2 linked regions of the Arthrobacter globiformis genome follow. Each later gene encodes a partner of the first gene's protein in a complex. Links are inferred from orthologs where the notes say so. Each region holds a gene or a part of one and is shown on either strand. Other genes may lie near its edges.

Evidence for each region.
Region 2: the proteins of QFZ23_RS03390 (region 1) and QFZ23_RS00400 are in contact, whole or in part, in an NMR structure (PDB 1J6T), measured with the Escherichia coli proteins. The link is inferred for Arthrobacter globiformis from one-to-one orthologs.

The regions. Positions count from the first base shown.
Region 1 is NZ_JAUSZX010000001.1:726,549-733,345, forward strand. The notes cover bases 2,421-5,363. They hold QFZ23_RS03390 (HPr family phosphocarrier protein), read right to left. Parts: upstream 4,060-5,363; coding sequence 3,781-4,059; downstream 2,421-3,780. Other genes in these bases: ku (non-homologous end joining protein Ku), read left to right, coding at 2,421-2,684; QFZ23_RS03380 (DUF7218 family protein), read right to left, coding at 2,725-2,991; QFZ23_RS03385 (SRPBCC family protein), read right to left, coding at 3,045-3,524; QFZ23_RS03395 (PTS fructose transporter subunit IIABC), read right to left, coding at 4,111-5,363. In the rest of the region: QFZ23_RS03370 (ATP-dependent DNA ligase), read right to left, coding at 1-1,489; more of ku, read left to right, coding at 1,530-2,420; more of QFZ23_RS03395, read right to left, coding at 5,364-6,168; QFZ23_RS03400 (1-phosphofructokinase family hexose kinase), read right to left, coding at 6,171-6,797.
Region 2 is NZ_JAUSZX010000001.1:81,815-88,599, forward strand. The notes cover bases 2,447-5,377. They hold QFZ23_RS00400 (PTS mannitol transporter subunit IICBA), read right to left. Parts: upstream 4,950-5,377; coding sequence 2,943-4,949; downstream 2,447-2,942. Other genes in these bases: QFZ23_RS00395 (mannitol-1-phosphate 5-dehydrogenase), read right to left, coding at 2,447-2,943; QFZ23_RS00405 (TetR/AcrR family transcriptional regulator), read right to left, coding at 5,003-5,377. In the rest of the region: QFZ23_RS00385 (winged helix-turn-helix transcriptional regulator), read right to left, coding at 103-483; QFZ23_RS00390 (SDR family oxidoreductase), read left to right, coding at 580-1,458; more of QFZ23_RS00395, read right to left, coding at 1,780-2,446; more of QFZ23_RS00405, read right to left, coding at 5,378-5,731; ptsP (phosphoenolpyruvate--protein phosphotransferase), read left to right, coding at 5,894-6,785. UniProt on the Escherichia coli protein: The phosphoenolpyruvate-dependent sugar phosphotransferase system (sugar PTS), a major carbohydrate active transport system, catalyzes the phosphorylation of incoming sugar substrates concomitantly with their translocation across the cell membrane.

The sequences.
Region 1 (6,797 bases):
GATGGATGAGCCATTGTGACTCCTCGCCCTGGCCCTTTCCGGTATGGATCAGGGCGAACCTCTTGCTGCCGCCAAGCCCACCGCCCTCACGGCCTGTCAGCGTGGCAATTACTTCTTTGCCGTTGACCCATTTTTCGAGCTCATAGACGCCTTTGTCCCAGATGCTTACACGGCCCGCACCGTACTCGCCTTTGGGAATGTCGCCTTCAAAATCGGCATAGTCCATGGGGTGGTCTTCGGTCTGTACAGCCAGATGGTTTTTGTCCCCTGACTCCGGCACGCCCTTTGGCAGCGCCCAGGAGACAAGCACGCCCTCGTGCTCCAGCCGGAAGTCATAGTGGAGCCGGCTGGCGTGGTGTTCCTGGATGACGAAGATCTCCTTGTTCGCCTGTGCCGGTAGGCCGTTGGCTTTTGCCGCGCGGTGCTCTTCCGCGGTGAACGGCTCGGGCGTCTTGCCTTGGTCGCGCAGGGACCGGTACTTGTTCAGCCGGGGATCTGCGTGCCCGCCGCCGCGCGATCCGGCTGTTTTTGGAGGCTCGGGGGTTGCGTGGATGGTGCCGGGGTGGACAGCGGCAGCGCGACCGGGACCAGGGTGGCCGGTGCCGCCACTGACCGGAGCGAAGGGGTCCTTGCCGGCTGCCACCCGGCGCATGACCTCCTCATAGTCCAGGTGCTTGAGCGACGGCGAGGCCAACTCCCGCCAAGTCCGCGGAGCCGCCACGGTGGGGTGCAGGCGCCCGCGCAGCGAATACGGAACGATCGTGGTCTTCGCGGCATTGTTCTGGCTCCAGTCCACCAGGACCTTTCCCGTCCTGAGGGTCTTCTTCATGTCACTGACGGCCAGGTCCGGATGGTCGGCCTCCAGCGCCCGGGCCAGTTCACGGGCGAAAGCTGACACCTCATCCGAGGTCTGCGTGCCGTTCAGGACCGCGTACAGGTGGATCCCCTTGCTGCCGCTGGTGACCGGAACCGGCTCGAGCCCCACGTCCTGCAGGATGGTCCGGGCCAGTTTGGCCACTTCCACGCATTCGGGCAGTCCCGCGCCCTCACCGGGATCGAGGTCCAGGACCAGCCGGTCGGGAGGCAGGGCGCTGCCGTGGGAGTCCACCGTCCACTGCGGCACGTGGATCTCCAGCGAGGCGATCTGCGCCAGCCAGGTGAGGGTGGCCGGATCATTGACCAGCGGATAGTAGACGGTGTTGGTCTTGTGGGTGATGGCGGCCCGGGGCACCCAGCCAGGGGCCGACTCGTCCAGGTTCTTCTGGAAAAACATCTCGCCGGGCTGGGCTTCGGTTCCTACCCCGTGAACCCACCTCTTGCGGGTTGCCGGGCGGTTTCTGGCGGCGGGGATCAGCACCGGTGCCACAGCGGCGTAATAGGCGATGACGTCCGCCTTGGTGGTGCCGGTGGCGGGATACATCACTTTGTCGAGGTTGGTCAGGGTCAGTTCGCGGCCGCCGACCCGCACGCGTTCCTTACCGCCGGCCATGGGGCTTCACCTCCGGCGTTGTGTGCTGTTGACTTGTCCCATGAGAGCCATCTGGAAAGGCGCCATCGCGTTCGGGCTGGTCAATGTCCCGGTGAAGGTCTACAGCGCCACCGAGGACCACGACATCAGCCTCCATCAGGTGCACAACGCCGACGGCGGCCGTATCCGCTACCAGCGCCGCTGTGAGGTCTGCAGCGAAATCGTCGACTACTCCGACATCGAGAAGGCCTACGAGGACGACGGCCGGACAGTGATCCTCACAAAGGAGGAGCTCAAGTCCATTCCCGCGGAGAACAGCCACGAAATCGAAGTGGTGCAGTTCGTCCCCTCCGAACAGCTCGACCCCATCATGTTCGAGAAGAGCTATTACCTGGAGCCGGATTCCAAGTCGCCCAAGGCCTACATGCTGCTGCGCAGGGCTCTGGAGGACACCGAGCGCGTGGCCGTGGTGCAGTTCGCGCTGCGGGACAAGACCCGGCTGGGTGCTTTGCGGATCCGGGACGACGTCCTGATGCTGCAGGCGCTGCTGTGGGCGGATGAAGTCCGGGAAGCCTCGTTCCCTGCCCTGGACACGTCCATTCGCATCTCCGCGCAGGAACGGGAGATGTCCGCTGCGCTGGTGGAGTCCATGGCCTCCGACTTCGAGCCCGAGCAGTTCACGGACGACTACCAGGCGCAGCTCCGGCAGCTTATCGAGGCAAAGCTGGAAAAGGGCGACGCGCTGGACACGGAAGAGACATTCGGTGCCGAGGCCGAGGGTGGCAACGGAGAAGTGATCGACCTGATGGAGGCCCTGAGGCGCAGCCTCGACAAGAAGCGCGGGGGAGGGGCGGCCGCACAGGAGCCGTCTGAAGATGAGTCGTCCGGGGACGAGCCGTCCGGACCCGCCAAGCGCGGCGGCCGCAGCACCAGCAGGAGCCGGAGCAGCACCGCCAAAAAGGACGCCGAAGATTCCGACGCCGAAACTGCCAAGAGCGGTACTGCCAGGACCCGTAGCAAGGCTGCGGGCGCCGCTAAGACGAGTACCGCTTCTAAGACCGGTACTACTGCCAAAACCAGCACTGCGTCGAAAACCAGCACGGCGTCGACGGCAAGCACCGCCTCCAAGACCGGCACCGGTTCCAAAACCGGCGCTGCCTCGAAGACCAGTCCTGCTGCCAAGTCCACGGCGAAGACCGCGCGGAAGGGCGCCTGAAAGGGCGGGCGCCCCGTGGCGCGGCTGCACGTGCACCCGCTTAGGAATTCCTGAGCGCGGAGATGAGGTCGCTCTTTTTCTTGCCTGAATACCCCTTGAGGCCGATTTCCTTGGCTTTGGCCTTGAGCTGATCCACGGTCCAGTCCTCATAGTCGCCGGACTTGCCGCCCTTGCGGCCCACCTCGGAGCGACCCTTCTTGGCTGCCGCATTCGAGACGCGGGCCGCCTTCTGCTTCGAGGCCCCCTCGTCGCGGAGTTTTTCGTAGAGCCCGGGATCTTTTACGCTGGGGTTCTTCTTCTCTGGCATGGCTACCTCCGTGATGGAACGATCGGCCGTAAGGACACGATCGGTGGATCAAGTCAGTGGGCTCCCGGAGGATCTACTTCGCCCCGGTCCACCGCGGCGCGCCAGGCGCCCGTCTCGATGCCCCTGGATTCGATGAACTCCTTGAACCGCACGAGGTCGGAGGACACCTGCTGCTCATCAACGTGGGCGGCGGCTCCGGCTCTCTCCAGCAGGCTCTCCGGCTCCCACTCGAGTTCCACGTTCACGCGGCAGAGGTCCTGGCCCAGGTCCTCGAACGTGACTCTGCCGGCGTTGCGGGGCTTGTCCTTGCTGACCCAGGCGATGCACCGGTCCGGCGTCTGCTCTAGGATCTGCGCATCGTATTCACGTTTGACACCCGCCACGCTGGTGCGGAAATGGAGGGAGGTTTCGTCGATCTGCTCCACGGACTCGATGCCCTTCATGAAACGGGGAAACGACTCGAACTGTGTCCACTGGTTGTAGGCCGTGCTGACTGGTACCTCGACGTCCACGCTTTCCTGCAAGGTTTCCACTTTGTCATCCTCCTCCAGCCCGGCAGTTCGGCCGGTCATTCGAATGGCTGGCCACAGTTCCAAGCTAGTGGGGCACAGAATCAAAAACAAGAAACTACTAAGGTTGCTTACTTGCGCGGAATAGCGCGCTGATCAGGTGTGATGCCCGCCACGGTCATGCGCCAACGGCAAACCATCCGGAAACGGCAACGGCCGGCCTCCGCGGCAGTGCCCTAACGGGAGCTGCTGCGGAGGCCGGCCGTAAAGCGCGCGGTGCCTATTCGGCGTCGTGATCCGTTTCCAGGATCTGGACCAGGCGCTCGAGGGCGGCGTCGGCGCCATCACCATCGGCCCGCAGCACCACAACGTCGCCGTGGGATGCGCCAAGGCTCATGAGGGAAAGGATGCTGGCGGCGTCCAAGGCCTCGTCGGCAGGCTCCCCTTCGCGGGCGATGGTGATGTCGAGGTCAAACTCGCCCGCGGCTTCGGCGAAGATGGCGGCGGGACGGGCATGCAGGCCTACGCGGCTGGCGACTGTTGCGGTACGTTCGGACATTTCTGCTCCTTGCAATTGCAGTGTGGGTTGGAGTGCTGAAGGACAGCGGGATCAGACAGTTACAGGGACGGTCTCCACCGTATCAACGGCCTTGCGGGCAGCCCAGCGTTTGAGGGCTACCACGATGAGCGCCGCCACCACGGTTCCGGCCAGGATGGACACGATGAACATCACCACGTTGCCGATGGCGAAGAACACGAAGATGCCGCCGTGGGGTGCCTGCGACGTGACGCCGAAGGCCATGGTGAGCGCGCCGGTGACAGCGCCGCCGACCATGCTGGCGGGGATGACGCGGAGGGGGTCTGCTGCCGCGAACGGAATGGCGCCCTCGGAGATGAAGGAGGCGCCGAGCAGCCAGGCAGCCTTGCCGTTTTCGCGCTCGGCCAGGCTGAAGAGCTTCTTGTCCAGGACGGTGGCCAGGGCCATTGCCAGCGGCGGCACCATGCCGGCGGCCATCACGGTGGCCATGATCTGCCAGGGTGCCTGGTTGGTGGCGCTGCCGGCGCCGAGGCCGGCTACGGCGAAGGCGTAGGCCACCTTGTTGACGGGGCCGCCGAGGTCGAAGCACATCATGAGGCCGAGGATGATGCCCAGGACGATGGCCGAAGCGCCGGACATGCCGGAGAGCCAACTGTTCAGTCCGACGGTGATGGCGGCAATCGGTCCGCCGAGGAACAGGAACATCGCGCCGGAGGCGACGATGGAGGCCAGCAACGGAATGATGACGACGGGCATCAGGCCACGGAGCCAGCGCGGCACTGACCATGTTCCGATCAGGTGGGCGATGTAGCCGGCGAGCAGGCCGCCGACGATGCCGCCGAGGAAGCCAGCGCCCATGAAGCCGGAGACGGCACCCGCAACGAAGCCCGGTGCAATACCCGGACGGTCGGCGATTGCGTAGGCAATGTAGCCTGCGAGGGCGGGAACCAGGAACCCCATGGACAGGGCGCCGATCTTGAAAAAGACGGTTCCGAGGTACAAGGCGAGGTTGCCGTCCGGAAGGTTGACCAGGGAGTTGTTGGCCAGGATGTCATTGGCCTTGGTGCCCAGGGCGATGTCGAAACCGGCCAGCAGGAAGCCCAGCGCGATCAGCAGGCCGCCACCGGCCACGAACGGGATCATGTAGCTCACACCGGTGAGCAGTGCCTTCTTCAGCTTCTGGCCGATGTGCTCGCCCTTTTCGGCGGCTTCGCGCTCTGCCTGCTCCTCGGCGCCGAAGTGCGGAACACGGTGGGCGCGCGGGTTGTCCGCCGCGTCCAAGGCTTCCTGGACCATCTTGGCGGGCTCGTCGATGCCGCGCTTGACCGGCGCGTTGATGACCGGCTTGCCGGCGAAGCGCTCCTTGCCGCGCACGTCCACGTCTACGGCGAAAATCACGGCGTCGGCAGCGGCGATGACTGCCGGGTCCAGCGGCTTGGCGCCGGAGGAGCCCTGGGTTTCGACCTGCAGGTCAACGCCCACTTCCTTGGCGGCGGCCACGAGGGAGTCCGCGGCCATGTAGGTGTGCGCGATGCCGGTGGGGCAGGCCGTGACGGCGACGAGGCGCCTCGGTCCACCGGAAGCAGCGCCACCGGAAGCAGCGCCGGCAGTAGCAGCGCCGGCAGCAGCGGCGCCGGTAGCAGCCGGGGCCGCGGCTTCGGGTGCGGAAGCAGCCGGCTTGTCCGCCAGAGCGTTGTCCACGAGCTCCACGATTTCTTCCCGGGACGTGGCCGCGCGGAGCGCACCGGTGAAGTCCTTCTTAATGAGCGAGCGGGCGAGCTTGGACAGCAGCTTCAGGTGCTCCTGGTCGGCGCCGGCCGGTGCAGCGATGAAGAAGATGAGGTCGGCGGGGCCGTCCTTGGCGCCGAAGTCGACGGGCTGGGACAGGCGTGCCATGGCGAGGGTGGGTTCGGTCACGGCGGCCGAGCGGCAGTGCGGGATGGCGATGCCGCCGGGAACGCCGGTGGCGGTCTTCTGCTCGCGGGCGAAGGCATCGGTGAAGAGGCCTTCAACTTCGTTGGCACGTCCGTTGGCGGCAACACGACCGGCCAGGTGCCGGATCACATCCTCGGGCGAATTGCCCAGGTTCTGGTCAAGCTCGACCAGGTCCGCGGTGATGAGCTGAGTCACTGTCAATCCTTCCGGAGGGCCGTGATGGTTACGGCGTCGGGGGTTGTTTGGTGGACTGCCGGGACGGTGGAGCCCGGCAGGGAAGCGGCGGCGGCGCCATGCGCCACAGCCTGGCGGAGGCAGTCAGCCGGGGCGGCGCCCCGGCTGGCGGCCAGCAGATAGCCGGCCAGCGACGAGTCACCGGCGCCGACCGTACTGACTGCGGTGACCGGCGGGTGCGTGGCCAGCCACGCGCCGTCGGCCGTCACAAGGACAGCGCCCTTTGAACCGAGCGTTGCCAACACGGCCCCCACACCGGAACGCACGACGGCGGCAGCTGCCGCCGCGGCAGCATACGGATCCGCTTCGAGTTCCTCAGCCGTGCTTGCCAAGGAAAATCCTGCTGCTGCGGCCAGTTCGGCCAGCTCCTCGGCATTGGGTTTGAGCAGGTCCGGTTTTCCGGACGCCGCTTCTGTTGCGTCGCTGGCGACGGCCGCTGCCAGCGGAGCGCCAGAGGAGTCGACGGCAATCATTGGAACGCCGGCCCCGGCGTCGGCATTGCGCAGCCGCCGGGTGACCGTGGCATAGAAATCAGCCGGGACGCCGGGCGGAAGCGAACCCGCCAGGACCACCCAGCTGGCTCCGCGTGA
Region 2 (6,785 bases), 640 kb from region 1 along the record:
AAATGCAATGGGTGCGCCACCGTCCTGCTTTAGCAGTGACTCGTGGCAGTCGAGTCCGGGACCTTCGACTACACGGTGGCACGCACCGCCTAGGGCTGCTGCCTAGCTCGCCGGACGGTTCACGATCGCCTCGGCGTGCTCGGCCACCCAGGCGACGAGGGGAAGCAGCAGGGCACCCAATTCCTCCCCGCGGCCGGTCAGGCTGTAGTCCACGCGAGGAGGAATGACGGGCTGGGCCTCTCGGCGGACGAAGCCGTCGGCTTCGAGGGTCTTCAATGTCTGGGCGAGCATTTTCTCGCTGATGCCCTCGGCCCGGCGGCGGAGTTCGCTCCAGCGCTGGGGACCCTCTGACAGGGCAACCAGGAGCAGCACGCCCCACTTGCTGGTGACATGGTCCAGGACGGTCCGGCTGGGGCATCCGGCGGGAAAGATCCCGTCGGCGAAGGGAAACGCGGCGACCTTGGCTGGGGTACTTACCTTCATGACAGTACCTTACCTGAAAGTGCGTACTCTCTTTTGGGAAGTAATCCAGACGGGACCGGGTTGGCACCACTGACAGTCACCCCAGAAAGGACCACAATGACCATCGTCATCACCGGAGCCACCGGCCAGCTCGGCCGCCTCGTCGTCGAAGAACTGCTCGAAAGCGGCCTGCCCGCGGAGCAGATCGTGGCCGCAGGCCGTACCGTGGACAGGATCGCGGACCTCAGCCAGCGCGGCGTCCAGGTCCGCTCCATCGATTACAGCCAACCCGAGTCGCTGCGGCAGGCGTTCGCCGGCGCGGACAAGGTCCTGCTCGTCTCCGGCAGCGAGGTGGGCCAGCGCATTGAGCAGCACCGCAACGCGATCGAAGCGGCCAGGGACGCCGACGTTGGACTAATCGCCTACACCAGCGTCGCCAACGCGGACACCACCGCCATGAAGCTGGCCGATGAGCACATCGCTACTGAAGGGATCCTCCGGGACTCCGGCGTCCCCTTCGTCCTGCTCCGCAACGGCTGGTACCTGGAGAACTACACAGGCCAGCTCCCGGTTCAGGTCCAGCATGGCGCCGTGCTCGGCAGCGCCGGCGACGGCCGGGTGAGCGCGGCCGCCCGGGCCGACTACGCGGCGGCGGCAGCGGCGGTCCTGCTCCGGGATGACCAGGGCGGCAAGGTCTACGAGCTGGGCGGCGACGACGCCTTCACTCTCAGTGAGCTGGCCGGGGAAGTCAGCGCGGCGTCCGGAACGCCGGTGACGTATAACGATCTGCCGGCGGAGAAGTACACCCAGGTCCTGGTGGAAGCCGGGCTGCCGGAGCCCTACGCGGCTATCCTGGCGGACAGTGACCTCGGCATCGCGCGTGGCGACCTCCTCGTCACCAGCGGTGACCTGAGCGCCCTGCTCGGCCGCCCCACAACGCCGCTGCGCGAGGCCGTCCAAGCCGCCGCCGCTGCAGTGAGCCCCCAGGCGAGCTAGCCACCTCAAGCCCGACTTCCAAACGCTCCCGCAGATCCTGCAGGTTTTTCGGTGACCCTTCATCACGTCCTGCAGGTTTTCTTCAAACCCTTCCTCACTTGGCGCAGGCAGGTCTGGCCTGACCGGCACCGAGTGCGGAAGCGTTGCGGCGAAGGCAGCAGGACGTGAGGCAGCGTCGGGAAAAAAGCGGCAGGACGTGAGGAAGCGTCTGAATGAAGCCGGATAAACGCATGACGCCGGAACCCAGTTTGGGTTCCGGCGTCATGCGTTTCGTTGTGTTCAGTTTCGTCGTGTCCGCCGTGCAGCAGGGCCGCGGGGAGGCTACGCCGGGGCGGCGACGTCCTCCGCCTTGCGCTCCTCGACCAGGCCGCAGACCGCGGCGAAGAGTGGGTGGTCCTGCGCCAGCCCGGTGATGCGCTCCGTGGCGGCGGCAGGTTCGGAGTCCGCCAGGATCTGGCCCAGCTCGACGGCCTCGGCGTCGGCCGGATCGTTGAACCGCAAGGCTGCTGCGATCGCCCCGAGCAGTGCCTCGGGGACAATCCCGCGTTCGGCAAGTTCCGCAGCCGGGCCGATGAACCGTTCGTGCCGGCTGAGCTTGCGCAGCGGCGCGCGCCCTACGCGGTGCACCGTGTCCGGCAGGTGCGGGTTGGTGAAGCGGGCCAGGATCTTCTGGACGTAGGCCTCCTGCTCGTCGTAGCTGAAGCCGTGCTTGGACACGAGCAGCTGCTTGGTCTCGTCGAGCACGGCGCGCACGTCGGCGGCAACGTCCTCGTCGGCCATGGCGTCGGAGATCTTCTCCAGCCCGGCTTCGAAGCCGAAGTACGCCGCGGACGCGTGCCCCGTGTTCACCGTGAACAGCTTGCGCTCGATGTAGGGGCCGAGCTCGTCCACGAAGGTGGCGCCGGGAATCACCGGGCCGGCACCGCCAAAGGGCGTCCGGTCGATGACCCACTCGTAGAACGTCTCCACCGTGACGTCCAGGCCCTGGCCCGGTTCCTGGTTGGGCACGATCCGGTCCACGGCAGTGTTGGCGAATACAGCCGTGTCCTGCAGTGATCCCGCGGCCTCATCCCAGCACTCCACGATCGACTCGCGCAGGATGTCCGTGGCGTTGATGGCGTTCTCGCAGGCCATCACCTGCAGCGGCGGCAGCCCCGGAGCCCGGGCTGCAATTCCCTTGGCGATCGCGGGGGCCAAGAACTTGAGGATATGCGGCCCCACCGCGGTGGTGACGATGTCCGCCGTCGCGATTTCCTCGATGAGCTGCGGCTCCTGGGTGCCGGAGTTGACCGCCCGGAAGTTGTCCACCGTGCGGACGGCGGGGTTCTCCCCCACCTCGTGCACGCTGTAGCTGTCCGCGGCGGCGAGCTGGGTGATCAGGGCGTCGGCAACGTCCGCGAACACCACCTCATACCCGGCATCGTGCAGCAGCAGTCCTACGAACCCCCGGCCGATGTTGCCGGCTCCAAAATGTACAGCCTTCACTATGCGTTGACCTTTCCGAACAGCTCCAGGACTTCGTCCACGGTTGACGCCGCCTCAAGCTGCGCCACCTGCGCCTTGTTCGTGAAGACCTTGGCGATCGAGGACAGGATGTGCAGGTGCTCGTTGTTGACACCGGCCACGCCCACCACGAACTTGACCTGCTTCCCGTTCCAGTCGATGCCCTCGGGGTAGCGGACCACCGAGACGGCCGACTTCCTGATATGGTCCTTCGCGGCGTTGGTGCCGTGCGGGATCGCGAGGAAGCTGCCCATGTACGTGGACACGGACTCCTCGCGCTCGTGCATCGCGAGGATGTAGTCGTTGTCCACGGCGCCGCGCGCCAGCAGCAGCTGGCCCGCCTCGTCGATGGCGGCATCCCGGGTGGATGCGGAGCCGTGGAGGACCACGCTCTCCGGCACCAGGATGTCCGACGGCGCTGCGCCGGTTTCGGGGGCAGCGGTGGTTTCGGGGGTGGTTGCTGCCGCAGTAGCGGCCCCGGCCGCAGGAGCGCCCGCTTCTTCCGCGTTGCTGCGCTGGACCAGCTCCACGATCTCGTCATAGCGCGGGCTGTTCATGAAGTTGTCCACGGAGACGTGGACGGCACTGGCCGTAGCAGGCTTGGCACGCTCGGTAAGGTCCTGGTGCGTGACCACGACGTCGTACGTGTCGCCGAGGTTGGCGATGGACGCGTTGGTGACGTTGACTTCCGGGAACCCGGCAGCCTTGATCTTGTTGCGCAGGACGGAGGCGCCCATGGCGCTGGAGCCCATGCCGGCGTCGCAAGCGAACACGATGTTCTTGATGGGGCCGGTCAGGACGCCCACTCCGCCACCGGCGCCTGCCCCGGTGAGGGTGGAAGCGACGGAGCTCTTCTTGCCCTTCATCTCCTCCATCCGGCTGGTGGCTGCGCTGAGGTCGTCCTCGTCGCTATGGCGCGTCGTGCGCAGGATCACCGAGGCGACCAGGAAGGACGCCGTGGCGGCGAGCAGAACCGAGAGGGCAACCCCGAGGTAGCTGTCACGGGCAGTTTGGGCGAATACCGCAAAGATGGATCCCGGAGCGGCCGGGGCAACCAGGCCGGCGCCCGTGACGGCAAGGGTGGCGATGCCGGTCATGCCGCCGGCGATCGCTGCCAGGATCAGCAGCGGGCGCATGAGGACGTAAGGGAAGTAGATCTCATGGATTCCGCCGAGGAACTGGATGATGGCAGCGCCGGGAGCGGAAGCCTTCGCCGCACCGCGGCCGAAGAACATGTAGGCCAGCAGGATACCGAAGCCCGGGCCGGGGTTGGCCTCCAGCAGGAAGAGGATGGATTTGCCCTGCTCCAGCGACTGCTGGACGCCCAGCGGGGTCAGCACGCCATGGTTGATGGCGTTGTTCAGGAAGAGGACCTTGGCCGGTTCGATGAAGATGGAGGTCAGCGGAAGCAGGCCGTTGTTCACCAGGAACTGGACGAAGTTGCCGGCAGCCGTGCTGAACGCCGTCACCAGCGGCGAGATGCCGTAGAAGCCCAGCATGGCCAGCAGTGCGCCCCAGATTCCGGCGGAGAAGTTGTTCACCAGCATCTCGAAGCCCGGGCGGATCTTGCCGTGCCAGATCGCGTCGAGCTTCTTCATGGTCCAGCCACCAAGCGGGCCCATGATCATGGCGCCGATGAACATCGGGATGCCTGCGCCCACGATCACGCCCATGGTGCCGATGGCGCCGACGACGCCACCCCGGACGTCATAGACCATCTTGCCGCCGGTGTAGCCGATCAGGAGCGGCAGCAGGTAGGTGATCATGGGGCCAACGAGGCCAACGTTGGGCGCGCCCGCCGCGTTGGTGCCGAACCCGCCCAGTGCCGCAACGGGGATCCAGCCTTTCTCGATGAAGAGGGCTGTGATGAGCCCCCAGGCGATAAAGGCGCCGATGTTGGGCATGATCATGCCGGACAGGAACGTCCCGAACCTCTGGACGTGCACCCGCGCACTGGTTTTGGGTTTTGCAACTGTCTCTGTTGCCATCTGATTTCCTAACGTGGTCCCTGCGGCACCGCAGGATAGTCCGATAGTTTCGTCTAGCTGGTGGAACCGGTGGAGATCCGGTGGAGCCATTCGAGAAAAAGCTTGAGTTCCGAGCTGGTGAGCTGGTCCGAGTGGGATGCCTGCAGCGCCGCGTTCAGCGCAATGGCAGCCACCACCACCGATGACTTCCCGGAGTCCTCCGGTCCCGCATCCCGCCCTTGGTCCCGGGACACCGCAAAGATCATGGCGTCCCGGGTCATCGTGGACAGCTCCAGGTTCCGCTCCGCGGCCGGCTCTGCGATCAGCATGAGCGTCACGCCCACGTTGGCGGCCAGGATGCTCCTGGCGGCTTCGCGTGGCTGGACGTTCAGCTGCCCGGCCGCAGCGGCCTTGCTCAGCATTTCCTCCATGAGGCCCTCTGCATCGGCAACGATGGCTGGGCGGCTCTCGGGGCGGATGTTACCGAACATGACCAGATAAAGTTCGGGCTGCTTGAGCCCGAACTGCACGTGGTTGTCCCACATCCGCCGGATGTCCACCAGCGGCTGTCCGGACGGGGCGAAGTCCCTCTCGCCCGCCACATACTCTTCGAAGCCGGCGGCGACAACTGCGTCAAACAGGCCCTCCTTGTCACCAAAGTGGTGATAGAGGGTGGGCGCCGTGACGCCCGCCAGCTGCGTGATCTGGCGGGTGGAAACAGGTGCCCCCGCGGACTTGGCCAGCAATTCGGCTGCCGCACGCAACAGCCGCACTTTGGGCGGAAGCTGGCCATCGAAACTCATAACCGCTACCCTAGCACCTATAGCAACGCTATATGAACTGAATCACATACAATTTTTTCAGGCACCGCAACGCAGCATCGGACGCAGCCGTTCCGAGCTTCCGGGCTCCCGCCCGGGCAGATACCGGCGGGCCTGGCTACCGGCAGAGAACGAGGACCTTCAGTGCAGAACTTCCCAGGAGTAGGCGTCAGCCCCGGCCGCATCATCGGCAGGATCCGCCAGATGCCCAAGCCCATCAGCGAACCTCCGGCCGGCGAGCAGCTGGCTGCCGGGACCACACCCGAAGACGCCACGGCAGCACTGAAGGCCGCAGCGGGCGCCGTCCACGATGAGCTGAAGGCCCGCGCCGACCACGCCACCGGTGATGGCAAGGCCGTCCTGGAAGCCACGGCCCTGATGGCCAAGGACACCATGCTGATCAAGGGCGCCGCGAAACTGATCGCCCGCGGCACCTCGCCGCAGCGGGCCATCTGGGAATCGGGTTCCTCGGTTTCCGAAATGCTGCACAATCTCGGCGGTTACATGGCGGAGCGCGCCACCGACATCCTGGATGTCCGTGCCCGCATCGTGGCCGAACTCCGCGGCGTGCCCGCCCCGGGCATCCCGTCGTCGAACGAACCGTTCATCCTTGTGGCCGAAGACCTGGCCCCTGCCGACACCGCCACCCTCGATCCCAACAAGGTCCTGGCCCTGGTGACCGCAGGCGGCGGCCCGCAGTCCCACACCGCGATCATCGCCCGCTCGCTCGGCCTGCCCGCGGTCGTGGCCGCCGTCGGCGTCGACGAACTGCCGGACGGCACCGAGGTTTACGTCGACGGCGCCGCCGGTTCCATCACGGCCAGCCCGGATGACTCGCTGCGCGCGGCCGCCGAGGCCTGGGCCGCCACGGCGTCCCTCCTTGCCGAGTTCAGCGGAACGGGTTCGACGGCGGACGGCCACCTCGTGCCCCTCCTCGCCAACGTGGGCGGAGCCAAGGACGCCCAGGCCGCGGCCAAGCTCGGAGCCCAGGGCGTGGGCCTGTTCCGCACCGAGTTCTGCTTCCTCGAGCGGGACA